DNA from 3 places in the Sporosarcina sp. P12(2017) genome. Region 3 is predicted to be linked to each of the others. Evidence: riboswitches for the same ligand, from Rfam matches in the RefSeq annotation. Region 3 holds a riboswitch; each other region holds the start of a gene.
The links. A riboswitch is a leader RNA that binds a small molecule or an ion and turns the genes downstream of it on or off. The one in region 3 is predicted to bind thiamine pyrophosphate.
Positions count from the first base shown of each region.

Region 1: linked by a shared signal. The riboswitch ahead of thiM (hydroxyethylthiazole kinase) and the one ahead of CSV80_RS08440 (thiamine phosphate synthase) in region 3 are both predicted to bind thiamine pyrophosphate.
Region 2: linked by a shared signal. The riboswitch ahead of CSV80_RS10385 (ECF transporter S component) and the one ahead of CSV80_RS08440 (thiamine phosphate synthase) in region 3 are both predicted to bind thiamine pyrophosphate.

Region 1 is NZ_PDYL01000004.1:166,483-170,771, reverse strand. It holds gene thiE (thiamine phosphate synthase) at 1-114, opposite strand, end outside; gene thiD (bifunctional hydroxymethylpyrimidine kinase/phosphomethylpyrimidine kinase) at 114-929, opposite strand; gene thiM (hydroxyethylthiazole kinase) at 949-1,719, opposite strand; TPP riboswitch at 1,782-1,884, opposite strand; gene CSV80_RS04830 (DUF3238 domain-containing protein) at 2,076-3,272, shown strand; gene CSV80_RS17980 (hypothetical protein) at 3,328-3,456, opposite strand; gene adh (aldehyde dehydrogenase) at 3,966-4,289, shown strand, end outside.
Region 2 is NZ_PDYL01000011.1:49,938-54,226, reverse strand. It holds gene CSV80_RS10395 (methyl-accepting chemotaxis protein) at 1-852, shown strand, start outside; gene CSV80_RS10390 (exonuclease domain-containing protein) at 1,101-1,673, opposite strand; TPP riboswitch at 1,862-1,974, shown strand; gene CSV80_RS10385 (ECF transporter S component) at 2,055-2,624, shown strand; gene CSV80_RS10380 (ABC transporter ATP-binding protein) at 2,646-4,112, shown strand; gene CSV80_RS10375 (energy-coupling factor transporter transmembrane component T family protein) at 4,090-4,289, shown strand, end outside.
Region 3 is NZ_PDYL01000008.1:135,348-139,636, forward strand. It holds gene CSV80_RS08425 (ThiF family adenylyltransferase) at 1-700, opposite strand, end outside; gene CSV80_RS08430 (thiazole synthase) at 697-1,470, opposite strand; gene thiS (sulfur carrier protein ThiS) at 1,467-1,673, opposite strand; gene CSV80_RS08440 (thiamine phosphate synthase) at 1,657-2,256, opposite strand; TPP riboswitch at 2,327-2,435, opposite strand; gene CSV80_RS08445 (phosphoribosylaminoimidazolesuccinocarboxamide synthase) at 2,856-3,536, shown strand; gene ectA (diaminobutyrate acetyltransferase) at 4,143-4,289, shown strand, end outside.

The DNA of each region.
Region 1 (4,289 bases), on a different contig from region 3:
GATACCACCGCGAAGAGCTGCCTCTACTATTGCTAATGGATCCTGACTTCCTGAGTTTGGCGTGCCCATTACAAAATATAAGCGTAATGCTTTCTTTACTTCCATATTTCGCATCAGTGCATCTCCTTTTTCAGCTGACCATATGCCCAGTGATTTGTCGGTCCGTGTCCTGAACCGATCTTCAAGCCGTTTTCAATCGCAGCCTGTATGAATTGCTTCGCTTCGGCAACTGCATCCGGAATGGAATAGCCTTTTGCCAGGAAACTGGTCAGTGCAGCCGCAAATGTGCATCCAGTTCCATGTGTGTCTTTAGTTTGGATCCAAGGTGCTGTCACGGTGAATGACTGACCTTCTGCATCGGCATAATAATCCTTTGCATCCAGTACATCGCTACGGTGACCGCCTTTCATCACGACAGCTTTCGCTCCCATCTTAATAAAAGCAGTTGCAGCTTGCTGAATGTCTTCGTCTGTCTGTATTTTCATTCCGGTCAGCACTTCCGCTTCAGGAATATTTGGTGTCACAATTGTAGCTAGCGGTAGTAAATGTTCTTTTAGTGCTTGAATCGCCTGTTGTTGCAATAAAGATTGTCCACCCTTTGCAATCATGACAGGGTCGATGACTAAAGGAATTGGGGGGTATTCTTTTAATAGCGCAGCTACTTCAGTAATAATATCAGCCGAAAACAGCATTCCGGTTTTACATGCTTTTACATCAAAATCATCAAGCACAGCCCGTATTTGTGTTATGACCCCGTCGGTCTGTATTGGATAAACACCGTGAACACCGTGCGTGTTCTGAGCAGTCACTGCAGTTAGTGCAGAAGTTCCGAATACGCCTAGCTCCTGAAACGTCTTTAAGTCAGCCTGAATTCCTGCACCTCCTCCGCTATCCGAACCAGCAATGGTCAATGCTACTTGTACTGTCAATTAAAAAACCTCCTGTCTATTATGCCAAAAATGTTTTTGATTCGCGATCCAATGTATGTAATGTATTTAAGAAGTTCACAGCAAAGTCTCCGGGGCCACTTGAAGTTTTTGCTGTTTGTTCACCAGCTCGTTTATAAAATGAAAGTGCGTCTGCCACAGCTTCTAGCGGACGTTCCATTCCTACGGCAAGAAAAGCACCTGTAACAGAGCTGAGTAAACATCCCATACCTGTAATGGTAGTCATCATGGGGTGACCGCCTGTAATAGATAGTGTAGAATGTCCGTCCGTAACAATATCGACTTCACCTGAAACTGCTACCAGACAGTTGTACTTGCGTGCAGTCTTTTTTGCTATATCCTCGATGTCTGCTGAACCTTCTCCTGCATCGACACCCTTCGCGGCCCAGGGTATATCTGCAATCGCAGCTAGTTCGCCTGTATTACAGCGAATCAGTGTGATATCTACTTCGTCCAGTACTTTTAGGACGCTAGCTTTACGAAAAGGTGTGGCACCTGCACCAACAGGGTCTAGTACGACAGGTTTTCCTGCTGCGCGGGCACTGTTTCCCGCTAAAATCATTGCATCCACTGTCTGTTGTTTTAACGTACCGATATTTAAAATACTACAATCTGCAATTCTTGCGATATCTTCTGCTTCTTCTACTGCATCCGCCATAACGGGAGAAGCACCTAGTGCAAGTAAACCATTTGCTTGGAAATTCGCAACTACAAAATTTGTGATGCAATGAACGAGCGGTTGCCTTTGACGAAGTTGTTGAATAAGTTGCATGTTTCTCTTCCTCCCATTAAAGGTATATATACAAAAAGCCCATGCATAGATGGGCGGTTGGGTATAAAAACTACCCACTTTCCTCCGCTAGTATGTACTAGATCAGGTTCAAAGGGTTTGCATAATTGCATCTCAGCCAAAAAGAAGGCACCCCTAGTGGTGGAATGTATCAGACGAGCTCATTATATCATATACATGAAAAAGGTTGAAATAATACTGGTATAACGAGGTGGAAGTAAGTGAAAATGAGTGATTGCGCATAGAAGAACAGGTATAACTATAAGCTGAATGTTACATAATTATCTGAAGGCGTATAACTGTTTCAGATGAAATAGATAAAAGGGAGCAGATCGCAAATGGAGAAATTATTTGAAATTCAACAGATGGATCATTCGTTGGGTGATATAACGTTTACATGGAGTGATATAGGTGGTTATTACCGTGTCTATAAAGATGATCGGCAAGTATACGAAGGGACAGCCCCGAAGTTTACGGACGGGGAGCTGGATCCGTCACATCCCTTCCAATATACAGTGGAACGAGTGGAAGAAGGACGGGTTAAAAATGTAATTGTTATCCAAACATCAGCCCTGACAGAAGTACAGAAAGATGAACATCCTTTACAACGCTTAGTAATTACAACGATGGCTGCTCCATCGCAAATTGCATTGTCATGGGAGTGGATTAAGGATGTGGAGAAGTTCGATATTTACCGTAACGGTCAATACCTCGAGACAATTACTGATAATCGTTTTATTGATCGCCAGACGAATTCTTCGGAGCCGGTGGTATACAGTGTTTCGGCAACGCGTCCGTTGATTGACAGCAATCAGAAAATGAATGTCAGTAAATCAATTGCATCTAAAGTGTATGAAGTGATTATGCCCCCAGATCCTGATAATAAACCAACAGAAGAAGTTTATACTTTTTCCGTCCGTGTTAAGCAACGGGATCGATTACTAAAACCGGTGGCTGACAGGGAAAAAATAAATGAAGTGAAGCAATGGAAGTTCCGCTATACAACATTTTTAAAGGAAGATATCATAAAAAATCCGAATCTCTTTTCACCGATCCCATACTTTACAGGGGATGATCGGGACTTCAATCCAGAAGGAAAAAGCTTCCGCACCCGTGTCGATATAGAAGGAAAGTTTATTGGAGGAGACAGCGCACTGCAATTTACGAAAGCAACTGGACCCTCTATTGGATTGAATTATATGAAACGGTATAAACGTCATGACCATGCTTCTGTAGACGGTATAGAAATCGAGAGGTTGGAAGGAAGCTCGACCGAAGTACATTTTGCAATCAACCATGACGTGGGCAATCCACTAACCGCTTCACCGCCTATTCATTATGAAGTGAAAGCCCATTTGGATCAGCAAGGGAATCTAGACCTGGTTGGCTATCATAATGATGCGCCTCACCATGAAATTTATTTAGCACTTGATGACGAGGATTGGCGCTCGGTGCATCGTACTGAAAGTGAAGGGTTGGCATATTTGTCGGGTGTGCTCGGAGATAATTATTGGCGTTATATGACGTGTAATTAACAATGAACGGCCGCAATCCATAGTAGATTGCGGCTGTTCATTTAACTATGCCGTTCTATTTGATCGTTTCTTGAAAACTCTTTTGGTCTGAATTTAGTTTTGTGACTCGTACGTTCAATTTCCCGAACGATTCCTCTGTTAGTTCAATTTCTCCATCTTGTTCATATTTCTTCCATGTCCTCAATTCCTTTCTATCAAATGTTTCCGTTCGGAATTTTTTGTATATAGATAAAGAGAAAGATAAAGGGGAATAAAGCAAGAAACGCAATTATGACTGATATCCAACCATCTCTTCGAGCATCCTCCAGCAGTGAAGAAATAATTGTTACATGAAGTTTCAGTCCAATAACCGTCATAGATAAGAGTATGACATGCAGAACGCTGATAGAGCTCTTTTGATTCATAAGAACCCCTTTCCACTAAAGTACTTTCTCTTAGCATTGCCTAAAATGTGCAGTTTAATAGTCTTTGTAATGAATAAAAGTAGAACGGTAATATCGGACTCTATGACTCGCTTGATTTATGATAGTATTTGGTTGAAAGCGCTTACTAATTAGTTTAGAATAAAAGGTAGCTTATGAAAGCGTACACGTCAGGAATAAAGTGAAACTATGTTTCGTATAATAGCTTTGCGTGCATAATGATTGCGCTGAGATACAAGCAAAATAATGAGAACAGGGAGTGTGACGCAGTATGGTACAAGCTTCAGAAAATCTAGTTTACGCAAATCCAAATACAGAAGGTTCCAAGGTTCAGTTCAAAGAACGCTATGATAACTTCATCGGTGGTAAGTGGACGGCACCAGTAAAAGGCCAGTATTTCGATAATTCAACGCCAGTTACAGGTAAGGTATTTACCCAGGTGGCGAGATCTACGGAAGAAGACATAGAATTGGCTCTGGATGCAGCTCATGCAGCAAAAGATGCATGGGGAAAAACATCAGTCACTGAACGTTCGAATATTTTGCTGAAGATTGCCGATCGTATTGAAGAGAATTTAGAAATGCTAGCTGTAGCT
Region 2 (4,289 bases), on a different contig from region 3:
ATAAAAGCAGGTACTGCTCAGATCGCTACTACAATGGAAGACTTGGCATATGGTACCGAATCCCAAGCTACTAACGCAAGTAGTTTATCTACTACAATGGAAGCCTTTGTCTCAAAAGTAATGGATGCCAATGAAAATGGTACCTATATTCACCAATCATCCAATGAAGTGCTGAACATGACAAGTGCTGGAAGTGACGCCATGAATTTCTCATTAAAACAGATGAAGATTATTGATCAAATCGTCCATGACGCAGTTGTAAATGTAGAAGGTTTAGACAAACATACACAACAAATTTCCCAACTTGTTTTGGTTATACAAGGAATTGCCGCACAAACTAATTTGTTAGCATTAAATGCTGCAATCGAAGCAGCTCGGGCTGGAGAACATGGTAAAGGATTTGCCGTAGTAGCAGATGAAGTACGGACTCTGGCAGAACAATCGTCCGCATCCGTTACAAATATCACCGAAATCGTCAACCGAATTCAAACGGAGTCCAGTATGGTTACAAATTCATTGCAAGAAGGATATAAGCAAGTAGAAGAAGGTACAAACCAAATTGAGCGCACAAGCGAAACTTTTGATCAGATCAGTGAAGCCGTGACGGAGATGGTCAATCGGATACAGAATATTTCGGCCGACCTTCAAAATATATCGGAAAATAGTCAGGAAATGAGCGGTTCAATCGAAGAGATTGCGGCGATTACTGAGGAGTCTGCTGCCGGTGTGGAACAAACATCGGCATCCTCACAACAGGCAAGCAGTGCAATGGAAGAAATAGCGAGTAATTCCAATGATTTAGCTCAATTGGCTGAAGAACTTAATAATCTTGTACGAAAATTCATCTTATAACAGGTAAAAAGCGTCTGTAACTATGCAGACGCTTTTACGTAATTCACTTTATTTATAATGTTCCAGAAAGCCTGCTTTCCATGGCCCATTTCTGTTCTTCCACTTCGCCTTCGCTTATCCACATTTTCATATCTTCGTATAGCGGTTCTTCTACCATTATTCATTATAAATTTCTTCCTTTTTATGTCTTTATTACAATTCTCATCAGACGAATTCACTTTGTACTTCCCAGACATCTTTCACTACTATTAAAATCTTGTTTTAGTTGGTTTCTTCATCGGCGCTTTGTTCATCAAATAGGAGATAAACGTATCATCTTCCAGATGCGGATTGGACGAGTTCAGCAAAACCGCAAGATTTTTTGCATCGTCGAGTGCTCTGTGGGCATTATGCACTTGAATTCGGTGCGCTCTCAGCAATTGTTGCAGTTTACCGTTCTCAAAGCCGTAATTCTTCCATTTGATTTGTCGGACGGAGCAATACCAGTCCATGTCGAGCGTTTCAGGCAATAGTCGACTAACGAATCCCCTATCAAATGATGCGTTATGCGCTACTATACCGTCTGCTTGATCTAGTATTTTCAAGATTCTATCCATATCCAATGACTTCCCTCTTACCATCTGATCGGTAATGCCTGTGAGATTCGTAATGGTCGGAGAGATGGAATAGAACGGTTCTTGAAACTCGCAATACTCATCAGCCACCCGAATAATACGATTATCCTCATACTCTCCTAGCATAACGCCTAACTCGATCACTTCACTCGCCTCGGCACTCATACCTGTCGTTTCCACGTCAATAAATGCTATATGTTTCGTCATGTAAAAACTCCTTTTACACTCTATTTACATTATATTAAGAACACAATTAAGATTATTTCTATCCTTTTAGTATATCAGGATTTCACTAGTATTTGTTCAATTTAAACTGTAAGCAGTTCATTGAAACGTGTAGTAATTTCTTAAGTTGCCAGACAATTCAACGTGCTGTATACTAGGTTTACTTACATAATTGTCCAGACGGGTGCTTGAGAGAATCAGGCTGAGATAGCAGATTAATCCACTGCTGACCGTTAATCTGATCTGGGTAATGCCAGCGTAGAGAGCGTGTTCGATGGAACTATACAGGAATCTCTTTCCTTCCTCGGCCGTCTGCTCTTCAGACGGCTTTTTTGTATAAAAAATAACTAGGAGTGGAAGAGTTTGAAGAAGTTAAAGTTTACCGATTTGTTGATCACCATCATGATTGGCGTAGTGTTTGGGGTACTGATGAAATTTTGGGATGATTTATACACTGTCATCAAACCGATCATGCCTGTCGCACGTCAACTGCTTTACGGCATGTGGTTCATGGTAGGACCATTTGCCTTTTTATTATTGCGAAAGCCTGGTACTGCATTCATCGCAAGTCTGGCAGGGGCTTCCTTGTCTGCGTTTGCCGGACATGGTATTGAGGTTTTGATGTATGGATTTGCACAGGGTCTTGCTGCGGAATTACTGTTTGCTGCATTCCGTTATAGACGCTATTCCATTTTAATCGCCGGGTTAGCAGGTATCGCTTCATGCCTTGCAAGTTTCGGACTCGATTTAATTTACGGGTACGCAGCACTCGAAACATGGGCACTCATTGTGAAATACGGATTGCGTACAATCAGCGCATTCATCTTCACAGGTATTTTCGCTGTATTTATTGTAAGAGCGCTAGAAGCAACAGGCGTGACATCGTTAATTCGACCTGTTGATAAGAAAGAATATACGTTGCTTGATCAGTAAACGCGGAGGAATGATCCAACTATGAAAAACATCAGCGTTACCGATTTACGATTAAAGTTTCCAGGAGAAGATGCTTTGCTCTTTAAAGACCTCTCCTTCTCTGTGCAGCCTGGTGAAAAAGTTCTCATGCTCGGTCCTAGTGGTTGCGGGAAATCTACTTTACTCCAAGTATTGAGCGGCATTATACCAAACTCTATCGAACTGCCAATGAAAGCAACAGACATTCAGTTGCCTAACTCATGGGGATTCGTTTTCCAAGACCCGGATACACAGTTCTGTATGACATATGTCGATGAGGAACTTGCTTTCGTATTGGAGAATCTTCAAGTTCCGCGTGAAGAAATGTCCCTTCTTATTGAAGAGGTATTGAAACGTGTAGACTTGCATTTGAAAGACCCACATACGTCCATCAATGAAATGTCGCAAGGTATGAAGCAGCGGTTAGCATTAGCTTCTGTATTATTACTGGAACCTGACGTGCTATTTTTGGATGAACCATCTGCATTACTGGATCCAGAAGGCACGCAACAAATTTGGTCTTCTATTAAAGAAGCAACCGCTGATAAAACCGTGATTATCGTGGAACATAAAATTGATTTGATTGCGGACTGGGTTGATCGCGTAGTGCTGTTTAATGATCATGGGGTTATGATAGCAGACGGTTCGCCTGCAGAGATCTTCGCACACTTTCAGGAAGAACTGAAACGTTATGGTATTTGGTATCCAGGGGTATGGGAAGAATATAAAACGTCTGAAGCATTTCAATCGATGATGATCAATCGTCAAGCAGTTACATCCGAGGAGAAAATTCAGATTCAGGACTTTCACGGCTATCGTGGTCAAGTGGAGAAGATTTCTGTCAAACGGGCGACCGTACAGGCTGGTGACTGGATTACGATTGTTGGAGAAAATGGTTCTGGTAAAAGTACATTGCTCTTATCACTCATGCAATTACTTCGGACTGACGGTGTTTACGAGGTGAACGGCATATCCATTGTGTGGAAAAAGAAGAAGCGCCATCTGCCGAAAGGTCTTTCACTTGTCTTTCAAAATCCCGAACTGCAATTTGTGACGAACTCAATTACGGAAGAGTTAACAGTCTCTTTGCACGATATGCCAAAAGCTGATGCAGATCGTTATGCGAAGGAATTGATACGCTTATTTAACTTACCTGATTCTGTTTCACGCCACCCTTATCAGCTATCTACGGGTCAAAAGCGTCGTTTGAGTGTAGCAACTGCTCTCACTCCTGATACAGATATCTTATTGCTCGATGAACCTACTTTTGGACAGGACGCACGAAACACATTCACCATTCTTGAGAAGCTGGAACAGTTGCGCATTGAAGGCATGACCATTTTGATGGTTACGCATGATACGGAAATTGTAGAGAGCTTCGCCACTGCCGTTTGGACTATAGTGGACGGCGTACTGCATACGGCTAATATACCAGGAGGTGCAAAGCATGTTCAATTGGTTCACACCTAAACGCGAGACCTGGTTATTCCGAGTCAATCCCGCACTAAAATTCATCGTATTTTTTGCGTTCTTGATTATTACGCTTGTGAATCAAAGTTTGCCTTTCGCTATCTCACAAGCAGTTTTATATGGAATATTGTTTTATGTATTCAGCGGTTATTCATTGAAGAAACTTTCAATACTTTC
Region 3 (4,289 bases):
TGCTTTGCACGTTCATTGCGGCGCGTTCGCCTGTCCATAGATCAACGGATTCGAGGCGGGGTTCCATCGTCGCGCCCGTTATACACTTCAGCAGTTCGGCGGTTTGACGAGCGGCAGTTGTGACAACGATTGGCGAGATGACGCCGACTGTATCGCAAGTCAAAGACTGTGGCGGCAAAGCTTCGAGCAGACAATGCAGGCAGGGCGATCCTTCTTTTACACCGATAGGAAACGTCAGCCCGTAGCTACCGACGCAAGCACCCATGAAGAATGGTATGCCGAGTTGTAATGCAGCGTCGTTTGCTAGTAACCGAGTTTCTATATTATCTGTGCCGTCGAGAATGAACTGATGTCCTTCGAATAACTCGAGGACGTTTTCAGGCGTTACATCCGCCACAATCCCGCGAACTTTCACATCGCTATTGATAGCACGTAATCGACTTTCCGCTGCGATCGCTTTCGGCAATTGATTGATCACATCTTGCTCTGTATATAATTGTTGTCTATGAAGATTAGTCCACTCCAAAATATCGCGATCGACAATCGTCAGTTCGCCGACACCTGCACGCACCAGCATCTCCGCTCCGGAAGAGCCGAGTGCACCAGCTCCTAGGACGAAAACTTTTGCTTCGCGGATACGTTGTTGCCCAACTAGTCCGATAGGTGCAAACAACTCTTGCCGAGAATATTTACTGCTCAATTTGTCACGAGCCCTTCAGTCGGACTGCTAGCTACGCCATAATCGCGTACTGGCATACGTCCTGCCTTATAGCCGAGACGACCCGCTTCAATCGCCAACTTCATTGCCTCTGCCATCATGACAGGATTTGCGGCTTCCGATACTGCGGTATTCAGTAAAACGCCGTCTGCTCCGAGTTCCATCGCAAAAGCCGCGTCTTTTGGCGAGCCGACGCCTGCGTCAATGATGACAGGTACATTGGATTGCTCAATAATAAAGGATAAATTCAGTGGGTTCAGAATGCCTCTGCCCGAACCGATCGGCGCAGCACCCGGCATGATAGCGTGAACACCTAATTCACATAGTTTTCTTGCAAGCACTACGTCGTCTGACGTATAGGGTAATACAATGAAGCCTTCCTCTAACAGCATTTCAGACGCGCGTAATGTTTCCACGGGATCGGGGAGCAATGAACGGCTACACCCGATGATTTCCACCTTTACCATGTCGCAAAGTCCGGATGCTTTTGCGAGACGTGCGATATGTACAGCTTCTTCTGCTGTGCTCGCTCCTGCCGTATTCGGTAGCAATGTATAGCGCGTTAAATCTAGTTGTTCGAGGAAATTGGGCTGTGACTTCTCAAAAATATCCATGCGTCGTACCGCGAACGTCAGGATCTCTGCTTCTGATACCGCAACTGCTTGCTTTTGTATTTTAAATGAAGGATATTTCCCCGTACCTAGTAATAACCGTGAAGAGAATTTTTTATCTGCTATTTTTAACATTTTCATCCGCCTCCTACAAAATGTATGATTTCAATTTGGTCTCGGTCCATAATTGGTGCGTCATAGTAATCTTTCTGCAAAATTTCTTTGTTTTTCTCCACAATCAAAATACGATCGCCAAGTCCTAAATGCTCAAGTAACTGCTGAATCGTCCCTACTTCCGGAACGACCGAATACGATTTTCCGTTCAAATCAATCATTTTCTCCATCAGACGACACTCCATTTCTATAACTTTGTAAGACTTTTAGTGAACGCATAGGGGATAATACGGCAGCACCTGCTACATTGTTTCGCTGTAAATTGGGCAAGTGACGCGGCTGAATTCCACCGATCGCATACACGGGAATCGAACTACACTCTGCAATAGAAAACAATTCTTCCGTGCCGCGCGCTGGCAATCCGGGCTTCGATTTCGTCGCGAAAATATGCCCGTACAAAAGCCAGTCTGCTCCTTCTTTCACAGCTTCCTTTGCTTCTGCCAACGAATGAATCGAGCAACCGAATGCCAGCTCAGGAAATTCTTGATGTGCATCTGGTAAAGACATGCCATAACCGGTCAGCTGTACTTTTGATAAGTTCAGCCTGCTAGCTAGGTGAGGTCTGGCATGTAGAATGAGCTTGTTGAGTGGAAATCCAGCACTTGCAAGGCGCGTGACTATATTTATAAGCTGTTCATCTGTCTTGGACTTTTCCCGCAAAATGATGGCGTCAAGAAACGGTGCAGTCTGCTGCAAGTGTAGCGTAAGTTCATCAATTGAAAGACGGTCGTCGGTCACGCCAAGTAATTCCATTCATTCCCCTCCAATAGAAAAAACCACTTCCCGAATCGGAAAGTGGTAGAAATGTCGACAGAAATACGTACGGTACGACTCGCCACTTCCCTCCGCAGGTGCTAACCTGTTCAGGTGATAAGGGTTTCAGAGCCACACTCTTTTCTCAGTCCTTGTGAAGGATTCCCCTAATAGTCAAAATATTTGGTTTTCACAACTAGCTTATCATGTGTGTGGCGGAATGAAAAGAGTTTCTTTTACATATGTACTCATTCAGCGATTTGATTACCGATACCGATTTCTACACCATTTACAATGATTTCCATAATTTTATTGTTTCAAAGGATGCTTGCTTCTTGTAGAGCCGGTTCAATACTTGCCTTGATGGAAGAGTACGTATTTCAAAAAGCGCTCCGAATTAAAGGTAGAAGGTAACCGTATGAAAGTATATGATTCATTTCCTCCTCTTTAAAGTGTATGTGTGATCCTAAGTATAAGAGTATTTTGTGAAATCTGTCATGATGCCTATCAACTTTCGTCAAACAATACTTTTTCTTCTCGTCAAAGTGCTTTATACTGAATAGGTAGTACACATTTATGAATAGAGGAGAATCGTACGGATGAAATTAACCTATTCTGGTAAAACGAAAGACGTCTACCGCTTGGAAGATGGCCACGTGCTATTGAAATTCAAGGATGATGTAACAGGGGAAGATGGTGTATTCGATCCAGGTGCTAACACAGTAGGCCTGACGATTGATGGTGCTGGGAAGTCTGGACTTCGCATGACGAAATACTTTTTCGAGAAATTGGAGGAGCAAAACGTACCAACACATTACATCAATGCTGATCTGGATGAAGTGACGATGACGGTGAAACCTGCTACGGTCTTTGGTAAAGGATTAGAAGTGATTTGTCGATACCGTGCGGTCGGAAGTTTCTTGCGCAGATTCGGTGCGTATGCTGAAGAAGGGCAAGTATTGGATGCTTTCGTGGAAGTGACGCTAAAAGACGATGAACGTCAAGATCCACCTATTTCAGAAGATGCTTTGGCGCAACTTCATATTTTAACGCATGAAGAATACGCAACGCTTAAAGAATTAACTCAGCAAATTTCTGAAGTCGTTCGATCAGAGATGGCGGAAAAAGGGTTAGAGCTATATGATATCAAATTGGAATTTGGTCGCGATCCTGAGCGAAACATCATGTTGATTGATGAAATTTCAGGTGGTAATATGCGTGTTTATCAAGGGGATACATATATTGCACCAATGGAATTAGAAAAGATATTATTTTCATAAAATTCAACCGGAAACGAAAATTGTTTCCGGTTTTTTATATTCCCTCTTAGGCTATACGCTGACTGACTTATCAGTACTTTACTTTTTAATCAAATAAATAAATTGATATATTTACTGTTGACAACGTTTTCAGAGTTTCCTATAATTACAACCAGTGTCAGAGGAGACACATAGTTTGCTTCTTCACCAGTGTGTGAACGTTGGTTGGATGAATACGTATGGTAGTAAATTCAAGATATTGAAAGTGTCTTTCATATCAGCGAATCTTTAATATATCTGCTGTTTCCATGAACAAAAGCTCCCCGCTTTTGTAAAGGCGCTCTTTTTTGCACTTCATACCGCAAGGCAGAAAGATAGCACCCATAGTAGCCAGCACGAATCTCCATTTTGGCTTTTCTACGTAAGTACCCTTGCTATATCCGCTAGATTCATAAGAAGAATCTGCCGAGCGTGTTTGCTCGGTCCTTAAAACCTCACATTGATGACTATTCGACGAACGTATTTCAGTTAGATGGTGTTCTCGGATGAAGAAGCACACATCTTAGAGAATTTCAGATGATGAAAATTTGTAAAACTACATGTAAGAGAACTTGGAGGAGAAACTGTTTGGAAACTAAACACAAAGTTTCGATTGCAGGGCTAGATCCGAACGATCCGTATTCATTTCGTATTCCGACTGTAGAAGATGGAAAGTTCATCTGGCAGCTCATTAAGGATACGAAAATACTCGATTTGAATTCCTCCTACAGTTAT